Linked DNA regions of Polyangium mundeleinium. The protein of the gene in region 1 interacts with the protein of each later gene in a pairwise test. Links are inferred from orthologs where the notes say so. Each region holds a gene or a part of one and is shown on either strand. Other genes may lie near its edges.

Evidence for each region.
Region 2: the proteins of selB (region 1) and serC interact in binary tests that used the Escherichia coli proteins (3 or more experiments, as listed by UniProt). The link is inferred for Polyangium mundeleinium from one-to-one orthologs.

What each region holds. Positions count from the first base shown.
Region 1 is NZ_JAQNDO010000001.1:9,169,034-9,174,235, reverse strand. The notes cover bases 1,158-4,106. They hold selB (selenocysteine-specific translation elongation factor), read left to right. Parts: upstream 1,158-1,631; coding sequence 1,632-3,581; downstream 3,582-4,106. Other genes in these bases: POL67_RS36355 (hypothetical protein), read right to left, coding at 3,972-4,106; POL67_RS36360 (arsenate reductase ArsC), read left to right, coding at 3,578-4,018; POL67_RS36375 (FHA and sigma-54 interaction domain-containing protein), read left to right, coding at 1,158-1,476. Outside these bases: POL67_RS36380 (serine/threonine-protein kinase), read left to right, coding at 1-77; more of POL67_RS36375, read left to right, coding at 94-1,157; more of POL67_RS36355, read right to left, coding at 4,107-5,202. UniProt on the Escherichia coli protein: Translation factor necessary for the incorporation of selenocysteine into proteins. It probably replaces EF-Tu for the insertion of selenocysteine directed by the UGA codon. SelB binds GTP and GDP.
Region 2 is NZ_JAQNDO010000001.1:5,905,921-5,910,997, reverse strand. The notes cover bases 1,052-3,875. They hold serC (3-phosphoserine/phosphohydroxythreonine transaminase), read left to right. Parts: upstream 1,052-1,831; coding sequence 1,832-2,920; downstream 2,921-3,875. Other genes in these bases: POL67_RS23490 (serine/threonine-protein kinase), read left to right, coding at 3,168-3,875; POL67_RS23500 (1-aminocyclopropane-1-carboxylate deaminase/D-cysteine desulfhydrase), read right to left, coding at 1,052-1,716. In the rest of the region: POL67_RS23505 (PH domain-containing protein), read left to right, coding at 1-604; more of POL67_RS23500, read right to left, coding at 601-1,051; more of POL67_RS23490, read left to right, coding at 3,876-4,604; POL67_RS23485 (hypothetical protein), read left to right, coding at 4,657-5,077. UniProt on the Escherichia coli protein: Catalyzes the reversible conversion of 3-phosphohydroxypyruvate to phosphoserine and of 3-hydroxy-2-oxo-4-phosphonooxybutanoate to phosphohydroxythreonine. Is involved in both pyridoxine and serine biosynthesis.

The DNA.
Region 1 (5,202 bases):
CGGTGGATACGCCGTTGATCGGGCAAGCGCTCGACGTCTCCATGGAGCCGGGGCGAGGACGCAGGACCGGCAGGTGACGAATCGGGTGACGCCGTGAACGACGCGACCGTCCTTTCACGAAACAAGGTCGAAGTCCGCGGAGGCCGCATCAAGGTCGGCAAGGCGGGCTGGGTGGAAGTGGGCACGGAGCCGGTGATCGTGGGCCGCAACGCCCAGTGCAGCATCGTGCTCGACGACGCGAAGATCAGCGCGGTGCACGCCGAGCTCGTGGCCACCGAGCAGGGCGTGCGCGTGCGGGATCTCGGCAGCCGCAATGGCACGTTCGCGGGCGGCGTGCGCGTGGGCGAGGTCTTTCTGCTCGCGGCGTGCAAGCTCCGGCTCGGCGAGACCGAGCTCACCTTCGAGCCGGCGCGGCCCGAGCGGATCACGGTGCCCTCGCTCCCGGCCTTTGGCCCGCTCGTCGCGCAGAGCGCCGGGATGCGCGGCATCTTCGAAAAGCTCTCCAAGGTCGCGCCGACGGATCTCACGGTGCTGATCACGGGCGAGACGGGCACGGGCAAGGAGGTCGTGGCGCAGGCGATCCACCAGGCGAGCGCGCGCGCGAAAAAGCCGTTCGTCGTGGTCGACTGCGGCTCGATCCCGTCGAGCCTCGCGGAGGCGACGCTCTTCGGCCACGAGCGGGGCGCGTTCACGGGCGCGGTCGACAAGCGCCTCTCGCCGTTCGTGGAGGCCGAGGGGGGGACGATCTTCCTCGACGAGCTCGGCGAGCTGCCGATCGAGGTGCAGCCGAAGCTGCTCCGCGCGCTGGCGGAGCGGCGCATCAAGAGCGTCGGCGGCTCCTCGTACCGCGAGGTCGACGTGCGCGTGCTCGCAGCGACACGGCGGGATCTCGTGCGGGCCGTGAATACCGGCGCGTTCCGCAGCGACCTTTACTTCCGCGTGGCGCAGGTGCGTGTGGAGCTGCCCGCGCTGCGGCAGCGGCTCGAAGACATCCCGGTGCTCGTGCGCCGCATGCTGCGGGATCTCGGCGGCGACGAGGGCGCGTTCGATCGTGTCTCGAACTCGACGCTCGAGCGGCTGATGCGGCACGACTGGCCGGGCAACGTGCGCGAGCTGAAGAACGCGGTCGCGGTGGCGTATGCGCTGGCGGGCGAGGGCGAGGAGCTCGACGTGGCGGCGCACCTCGGGGCGCTGACGGAGATCCACGAGCCGCACGTCGCGGGCCCGCCGCCTTCGAGCAGCGCGGGCGGCCCGGTCTCGACGGGCGCGGGCGCGTCGTTCAAGGGCAAGGCGTTCCAGGAGGCCAAGCACGACGTGCTCGCGCGGTTCGAGCGCGAGTACTTCGCGGGGCTCTTCGACGAGGCGAAGGGCAACATCTCGGAGATCGCGCGCCGCGCCGGCATGGAGCGCGCCCACGTCCGCACGTACCTCAAGCGGCACGGCATCCACGGCAAGACCGAGGGCGGCGACGCTTGAGCGTCGAAGGCGACGGAAGCGCACAGGAATCGAACCTGCCCAGGACAGCGGAACTGCCCCGCACCGATTTTGAAGACCGGGGGTGGCACCAGCCGACCGCGCGCTTCCACCCGCCCTTCTAGCGGGTTTCTCCGCGCAGGGCTACCCTCGCGCCCGTGCGCCGCTTCGTCCTCGGCACTGCGGGTCACGTCGATCACGGCAAGACCACCCTGGTCCGCGCCCTGACGGGCATCGACACCGATCGTCTGCCCGAGGAAAAACGCCGCGGCATCACGATTGAGCTCGGTTTCGCGCCCTGGAACCTGGGCGACGGCATCGAGGTCAGCATCATCGACGTGCCGGGCCATCGTCGCCTCGTGCACACCATGATCGCCGGCGCGATCGGCATGGAGGTCGTGATGCTCGTCGTCGCTGCGGACGAGGGCGTCATGCCGCAGACCCGCGAGCACGTCGCCGCTTGCGAGCTGCTCGGGATTCGTCGCGCCGTCGTGGTCGTGACGAAGACGGATCGCGTGGGCGAGGAACTCGCGGGCCTCGCCGGCGACGAGGCCGTGGAGCTCGTCGCCGGCCGCATGCAGGCCGAGGTCGTGCTCTGCTCCGCGCGCACGGGCGAGGGCCTCGATGCGGTCCGTGACGCCGTCCGGCGCGCCTTGATCGCGCTCCCGCCGCCCGCCGCCGCGCCGCGCGCGCGCCTCGGCGTCGACCGCGTCTTCTCCGTGCGGGGCGCGGGCACCGTCGTCACGGGCACGCTCGTCGAGGGAAAGATCCCGCTCGGCGCGCCTCTTTTCGTCGTCGGCACCGGCCGCGCCGGCGAGCGCAGCGCCGAGGGCGAGGTCCACAAGACGAGCGCGCGCGGCCTGCACATCCACGATCGCGCCGTCGACCTCGCCGAGGCGCCGACCCGCCTCGCCTTGAACCTCGCGGGGGTGCCGCTCGAATCCGTGCACCGCGGCGACCTCGTCACCGACGATCCCAGCGTCGTCCCCACGCGCCGCATCGATGTCTCGCTCCGCGCCACGGCCCCCGTGCGCAGCGGCATGAGCGTCTCCGTGTACATCGGCACCGCGCGCTCCGCGGGCAAGCTCGACCTGCTCGGCGAGCCCCTCGAAGACGGCCGCCGCCTCGCCCGGCTGCGCATCGCCGACGCGCTCGCCGTCGTCGGCGGGGATCGGCTCGTCCTCCGCGGCTCGGACGTCGACGGCCCCGCGGGCGCCGTCCTTGGCGGCGGTGAGGTCCTCGACGCGCGCCCGCCGCAGAGCCTACGCAAACGCGGCCGCGCCGCGCGCCTCGCCGTCCTCGAAGCGCTCTTCGTCTCGCGCGACTCCCAGGCGGTCATGCGCGCGCTCGCCCTCGAATCCTCGCCGCGCCCGCTCCCGCGCGACGTCTTGCCCTCGCGGTTCTCCTTGCCCGCGGCCGAGCTCGAACGCGCGGCCGACAAGCTCGGCGACAAGGGTGAGCTCGCGCGCATCAAACGCCTCGGCTGGGTGCCTCGGGCTGCGCTCGTCGAGCTCGCCGTGGAGGCGCGTGGGCTCGTCGCCGCGCATCAAAAGAAGAACCCGCTCGATCGTGGCATGGTCCTCGAAACCTTGCGCGCGCGCCTCGCCGCGCGGACCGGGGCCGAGGCGGCCGACGAGATCATCAAGCTCGCGGCTTCGAAGAGCGGCAGCGTCGCCGGCGAGCCCATCGTCGTCGAGGGCGACGTCGTGCGCGCCCCGCAGATCACGGCCGCGTCGGCCTCGGGCGCGGTCGGCGCGGTCGGCGCGGCGCTCACGGCGCTGGAGAAGGCGCAGCTCAAGGGGATCACCGAGTTCGGCGTCAAGGAGGCCTCGGGCGCTTCGCCCAAGGAAGTGAAGGCGATCCTGGCGAAGCTCGTGCGCGAGGGCCACGCGACGCACGCTGGCGAACTCTGGTTTTACCGGGCCGACATCGACGCGCTCCGGGCCAAGGTGAAGGCGCACCTCGAAAAGCACGGCCGCATGTCGATCGCCGATTTCAAGGATCTATCGGGCCTCGGGCGGCGGCAGGCGATTCCGCTGCTCGAATTGTTCGACCGAGAGGGCGTCACGCGGCGCGAGGCCGATGACAGCCGGGTGAGGGGGAAATGACGTTCCAACGTCCGAAGATGCGGTCCATCGTTTTCTTGTGCGTACGAAACTCCGCGCGCAGCCAGATGGCCGAGGGGCTCGGGCGGACCATTCTCGGCGGCGACATCCGCGTCCAGAGCGCGGGCAGCGAGCCTTCGCACGTGAACCCGTGGGCGATCGAGGTGTGCCGGGAGATCGGCATCGACCTTACCGGACAAACGTCGAAATACGTGGGCACGATCGACCCCGACTCGGTGGACACGGTGATCCGCCTCTGCGACGAGGAGGTTTGTCCCGTGAGCCTGAGCGACAAGCAGCACTATTACGTGCCCATCGAGGATCCCGCGAGCGACGATCCGAGCTTCGGGCGCGAGCAGATGCTCGCTCGTTTCCGCCGCGCGCGGGACGCGATCAAGGAGCAGTTCGAATCCCTCGCGGCGATCCTCGATCGGACCTGACGCGCCGCCGGAGCGTGGCGGCGAAGAGCGGCAGGAAAAACCAGCCGGCGCGATCGCCGGTGCCGCGGCTCGTGTGGCAAGCGCCGCCGGAAAGGCGAACACCTTCCTCCGCGTCCGCCTCGGCATCCGCGCCAGCATCCATTTCCGCGTCCACCGCTGCGTCCGGGCCCGCATCCGCCTCGGCATCCGCGTCCGGGCCCGCGTCTGCTTCCGTCATGCATTGGCCGTCCATGCACGTCCCCGCGTCGCAATCCTTGGGCGCTCCGCTCGTGCATACGCCTTCCGCGCAGGTATCGCTGACCGTGCAGGCGTCCCCGTCGTCACACGCGGTCCCCGTGAGCAGCGTGCACGCCCCGTCCATGCTGGCGCCCGCGGCCATCGCGCAGGCGTCGCATACGCCGAGATCACACGCGCTGTCGCAGCATACGCCATCCACGCAGAACCCACTCGCGCACGACGCGGCCGTCGCGCAGGGATCCCCATTTTCGCTTTTCAGGACGAACACGTACGCCGACCCGGCATTCGTCCCGGCATCGTCCTCCAGATAGGCGCCGACGATCGCCGTCTCCCCGTCCATCGCCACCGAGAATCCAAAGGCGTCGCCCGCGGTCCCGTCGCCCGCCACGAGCAGGAGATCCTCGGACCAGCCGGGCCCGCTCTCCGTGAACACGTAGGCCGCGCCCGCATTCGAGCCTTTCGTATCGTCGAGCAACGCGCCGAGGATCACCCGGCCTTTCGTGAGCGCCACGCTGGTCCCCAGCCGATCGTCCGATCCGAGCCCCACCGGCACGAGCTTGCCCGCCTCCGCCCACACGAGCCCAGCGCGCGCGAACACATACCCCGCCCCCGCGTCGGTCCCAGCAGCATTCGCGAGCGGCGCGCCGACGATCGCCGTGTCCCCTTCGATCGCCACCGCCGCACCGAACGTATCCCCCGTCTGTCCGTCCGCCGCGACGAGCTTCTTTTGCTGGCTCCACACCGGCCCCGCGCCCACGAACACATACGCCGCGCCCGCGTCCGCCCCCGCGTCGTCATCCCCCGGCGCGCCCGCGATCACGGTCTGCCCGGAAAAACCGACCGACGCGCCCAATCGATCCCCCGCCTGCCCGTCCGCCGCGAGGAGCTTCTTTTGCTGCGCGAACACGCCCGCATTCTCACCGAAAACGTACGCCGCGCCGGCCTCC
Region 2 (5,077 bases), 3.3 Mb from region 1 along the record:
GTCCTGGTTCCCGGCGAACGGGAGCCCGCCGGACCCCGTGTCCTGGTACCTCGACCCGATCTTCGAGAAGAACACCTGCTACTTCGCGCCGCGCGGCGTGGGCCAGAAATGGCAGTCCCTCGGCAAGGGTTGCCACAACCCGCGGCTCGACCTCGACAACGTGTACTGCGATCCGACGATCTCAGACCCGGAGGACACGGAGTTCTGCGCACCGGAGAACGTGAACGTCGACTTCCCCCCGAAGAACCAGTGGTTCCGCGTCGGCGTTCACTACTTCGGCAACCGCGACAAGAACTACGACGTGCATCCGACGATCAAGATCTTCTGCGACGGCGCGCTCTCGGCCGAGCTCGGGCCCAAGGGCTACTACGAGCCCGAGTCGCCGATCACGTTCACCCCGATCGACGGCGAGGGCCTTTCCGGCGGCAACCGCTTCTGGCTGGTCGCGGACGTAGCGTTCCGCGAGTCCAACCAGTGCGGCGCGCGTGGTTGCGTGGTCAAGCCGCTCTACTCGGACGAGGCCTCCAAGACGCCGCTCCTCACCTATGACGACATCGCCGAGCAGAGCTTCGGCCCCGCCTCCCCGCCCCCGATCTCGCCCTAGATCGGGACGTCCCCTTCGAAGAACCGATGAAAGGCCGGAGGCAACGCCTCCGGCCCGATCGAGGGCTCCGGCCACGTGGCCGAGAGCGTGTTCCAGAGCAAAATCGTCTTGCCCGGATGGGCCACGCACGCGCGGCGCAAGCCCACGAGCGCCTTGCCGCTGTACGTGATCTCGCCCGGCACGCCGAGCAGCCGTGTCACCTCGGGCGCGGCCTCGAGCGCCTCGGGCGTCGGATGCCCGTATCCGCGCCCCGCGACGCCGTGATCGACCTCGAAGCGCGGCGGCGGCAGGTTCCGCCGCAGCACGCGTGATCCCGCGTGACGCGCGAGTTTCTGCGCCGTGGCCTCGACGAGGAGCCGGAGCGTCACGCGATTGCAAGCGAAGCGCTCGGTGATCCGCGCGGCGATCACCGTCGTCGGCCAGCCGAGCAGCATCATGCCGAGCGAGAGCGCTGCCACCGTGCCGCCGCTCCCCGCGGGCAGGACGATCAGATCCGGCCGCGGCATCTCGCCCCGCGCGACCTGATCGGCGAGCTCGAAGGCAGCCCCGACGTAGCCGAGGTTCGCCATCGGCCCCGACGCTCCGGGCGGCACGAAGTACGCCTTGCGCGCCCTGGCGATCTCGCGCGCCGTGAGGATCGCCGTCCGGGCGTAGCCGCCGCCGTGGATCAGGCGCCCGCCGGCGGAAGCTTGCACCAGCAACGACCGGCGCGCGAACGAGGTGATGGGTTGGTCGAAGAGCACGCTCGTCACGTCGAAGCCGAGCGCGCGACCGAACAGGATCGTCGCGGTCACCTGCGTCGAGGCGAGGCCGCCCACGGTGAGGATCTCGCGCGCGCCGCGCTCCTTCGCGTCGGCCAGGATGTGCTCGAAGCGCCGGACTTTGTTGCCGCCGAAGAGCGGCGACGCGAGGTCGTCGCGCTTCATCCAGACGTCGTCGCGCCCGAGGTAGCGGGCGATCGCCGTGCAGCGCTCGACCGGCGTGGGTGTGACTGCGAGCGGCAGCCATGGCACCACGCGGCTGAGGGCTGGGTACTCGGCGAAGAGGCGCGGCTCGCGGGGGCCCTCCACGAGCGCGCCCGGGGCCTTCCTGGCTGCCGCGTCGTTCTTCATCGCCGGTGCGAGTAGAGCACCACGCGCGCGGCTCCGCCAGGAGGCGCCCTCGTGCTATACGGTCGCGCCACGAGGCGCTGCCTTTCGCGCCCACATCGCAGAGGAGACCCGACCGATGGCTCGCGTGCACAACTTCAACGCCGGACCTGCCGCGCTCCCCCTCGCCGCGCTCGAGCGTGCCCAGCGCGAGCTGCTCGATTTCGAGGGCACGGGCATGTCGATCATCGAGCACAGCCACCGCGGCAAGGCGTTCGAGGGCGTGCACGACGAGGCCCTCTCGCTCCTCCGCGAGCTGCTCTCGATCCCCGACGACTACCACGTGCTCTTCCTCCAAGGCGGCGCAAGCCACCAGTTCGCGATGGTCCCGCTGAACCTCCTGCCTCCCGGCAAGAGCGCCGATTACGTCGTCACAGGCGGCTGGTCCGAGAAGGCGTACGAGGAGGCGGGGCGGATTGGCACGGTCCGCGTGGCCGCGACGACGGCCGAGGGCAAGCGGTACACCCGGATCCCGCGGCAGAACGAGCTCTCGCTCGATCCGAACGCGGCGTACGTGCACATCACCACGAACAACACGCTCTTCGGCACGCAGTGGCACAACGTCCCGGACACGGGCGACGTCCCTCTCGTCGCGGACATGTCGAGCGATTTCCTCTGGCGCCCCATCGACGTCCGCCGCTACGCGCTCATTTACGCCGGCGCGCAGAAGAACATCGGCCCCTCGGGCGTCACGGTCGTCGTCGCGCGCAAGGATCTCGTCGAGAACAGCCGCAAGGACATCCCCAAGATCTTCCAGTACCGGACGCACGCCGAGAACAACTCGCTCTACAACACGCCGCCGACCTTCGCGATTTACCTCGTGCGGAACGTCCTCGCGATCGCCAAGGAGCTCGGCGGTTTGCCCGAGATCGAGCGGAAAAACCGGGCGAAGGCGGGGCTGCTCTACGGCACGCTCGACGAGCTCTCGGGGTTTTACCGCGCGCCGGTCGAGCGCGAGAGCCGCAGCGTGATGAACGTCGTCTTCCGCCTCCCCACCGAGGATCTCGAGAAGCGGTTCGTCGCCGAGGCCGCGAAACAAGGCATGGTCGGGCTCGCCGGCCATCGCGTCACCGGCGGCATCCGGGTCTCGCTCTACAACGCCGTGGAGCTCGCGTCTGTCGAGACGCTCGTTCGCTTCATGAAGGATTTCGCGAAGCAATCAGCCTGACGGTGAAGTAGCTCGCAGATGGGCCCCGTGCCGAGCCCATGGCTTCGAGGGTGTTCCCCAGGCGTCGCGAGCGAGACCGACCGATGCATCGAGCCGCGCAGCAGCTTGGGGAACACCCTCTAAGTCACGCGTGTGAATGTGCGGGCTCGTGACGGTCACTTGACGGCCACGCGCACGGCGCATCGTAACTTTCCCGCGCGCACGATCCTTCCACGCTCGGTACGACTTGGAGTAAGCTCGGACGAGCATGAGTAGCTTGGGCCCCGGAGCCGTGATTGCCGGGAAATATCGCCTGATCGGCCTCCTCGGAAAAGGAGCGATGGGCGAAGTGTGGCGCGCGGAGCATGTGACGCTCGGCGCGCCCGTCGCCATCAAGCTCATCGACGTCGATCTCCTCGGATCGAGCGGCGCGAACGAGAACAGCGAGATCGTCCAGCGCTTCTTCCGCGAGGCGAAGGCCGCTGCCGCGCTGCGTACGCCGCACGTGGTGCAGATCCAGGATCACGGCTACGACGGAGCCCTGCCGTACATCGCGATGGAGATGCTCGAGGGCGAGACGCTCGAGCAGCGCATCGAGCGCGTGCGGGTGCTCCCGCCGCTGATGACCACCACGATCATCACGCACATCGCGCGCGCCGTGGGCAAGGCGCACGAGGCCGGCATCGTCCACCGCGATCTCAAGCCGAGCAACGTCTTCCTCGTGCGCAACGACGAGGACGAGATCGCGAAGGTCCTCGACTTCGGCATCGCGAAGGCCATCGGCGGCGGCGTGCTCGGCAGCCAGGGCGGCGTCGCCACGCGCACCGGCTCGGTCGTCGGCACGCCTTGCTACATGAGCCCGGAGCAGGCGCTCGGGAACAAGACGATCGATCAGCGCGCCGATCTCTGGGCGCTCGGCGTCATCGCCTACGAGTGCGTGACCGGCGTGCGCCCCTTCGACAGCGAGGCGCTCGGCGATCTCATCGTGCAGATCTGCGCGCGCCCCTTGCCCGTGCCCTCCGCCGTCGCGCCCGTCCCCGATGGCTTCGACCATTGGTTCGCCAAGGCCTGTTCGCGCGAGCCGAACGAGCGTTTCCAGACCGCGAAAGAGCTCGCCGAGTCGCTGCGCTGGCTCCTCTGCCCGGATCAATCGGGCGTCTGGAAGCTCAGCCAGACGCACCCCTCGCTGCCGAACATCGTGATGCCGCACGCGCGCGTGTCGGCCCCAGGCCCCGAGCCGTCGGCGTTCGCCAAGACGAGCACGCCCGATCCGACGACGATGACCCACCGCGGGCTCGTCGCGGCCGTCGCGCCGGGCCAGCCCGCGCAAAAGAAGACGCGCCCCGCCTTGATCGTGGGCGCGATCGCGGCCGTCGTGCTCGGCGCCGCGACGGCCGTCGTGCTCCTCTCGACGAGCGGCCCTCCCGCGACGACGGACGCGACCACCCCTTCGGCCTCGCCGCCGCCCTCCGCGTCCCCCGCGGCGCCTCCGCCGCCGGAGACGGTCGCCGCACCGACGACGGCTTCGGCGGCCCCTGCGCCTTCTCCTTCTGTGCCGCCCACGAGCGAGCCTGCCGCGGCGATTCCGAGCACCGCGCCAACACCCAGCGCAGCGCCGACGACGACCACGCGGTACCCGATCAACAAGGGCGGGACGACGACCAAGAAGTCCACTACGACCAAGAAGCCCAACTGGGGGATCTGACGGAGACGGGCTCTTCCGTTCGCGGACGGCTCGAAGGAGCGAGAGGGAAACGATGCGGTTGTCGAAGTGGATCGGCTCGCTGCTCGTGGGCGTAGCGCTCTGCGCCTCGCCGGCGTGGGCGCAGCCGATCGACGATCAAGTGCGTATCGCCGCCCGCGCGCTCGCGGACGAGGGCTACGCCCTCTACGAGCAGGGCAAATACGCCGACGCGCTCGTGAAGTTCGATCGCGCCGACGCGCTCGTCAACGCGCCCACCGTAAAACTCCTCGCGGCGCGCACGCTGGAGAAGCTCGGCCGCCTCGTCGAGGCCGCGGAGAGGTACCGATCCATCACGATCCTGCAGCTCGACGACAAGGCGCCCGAGGCCTTCCGCGACGCGCAGGAGACGGCCGCCAAGGAGCTCACTGCGCTCTCGCCGCGCATCCCCACGATCGAGCTCACCGTGCAGGGCGCCGGCGCGGAGGTCGCGACCG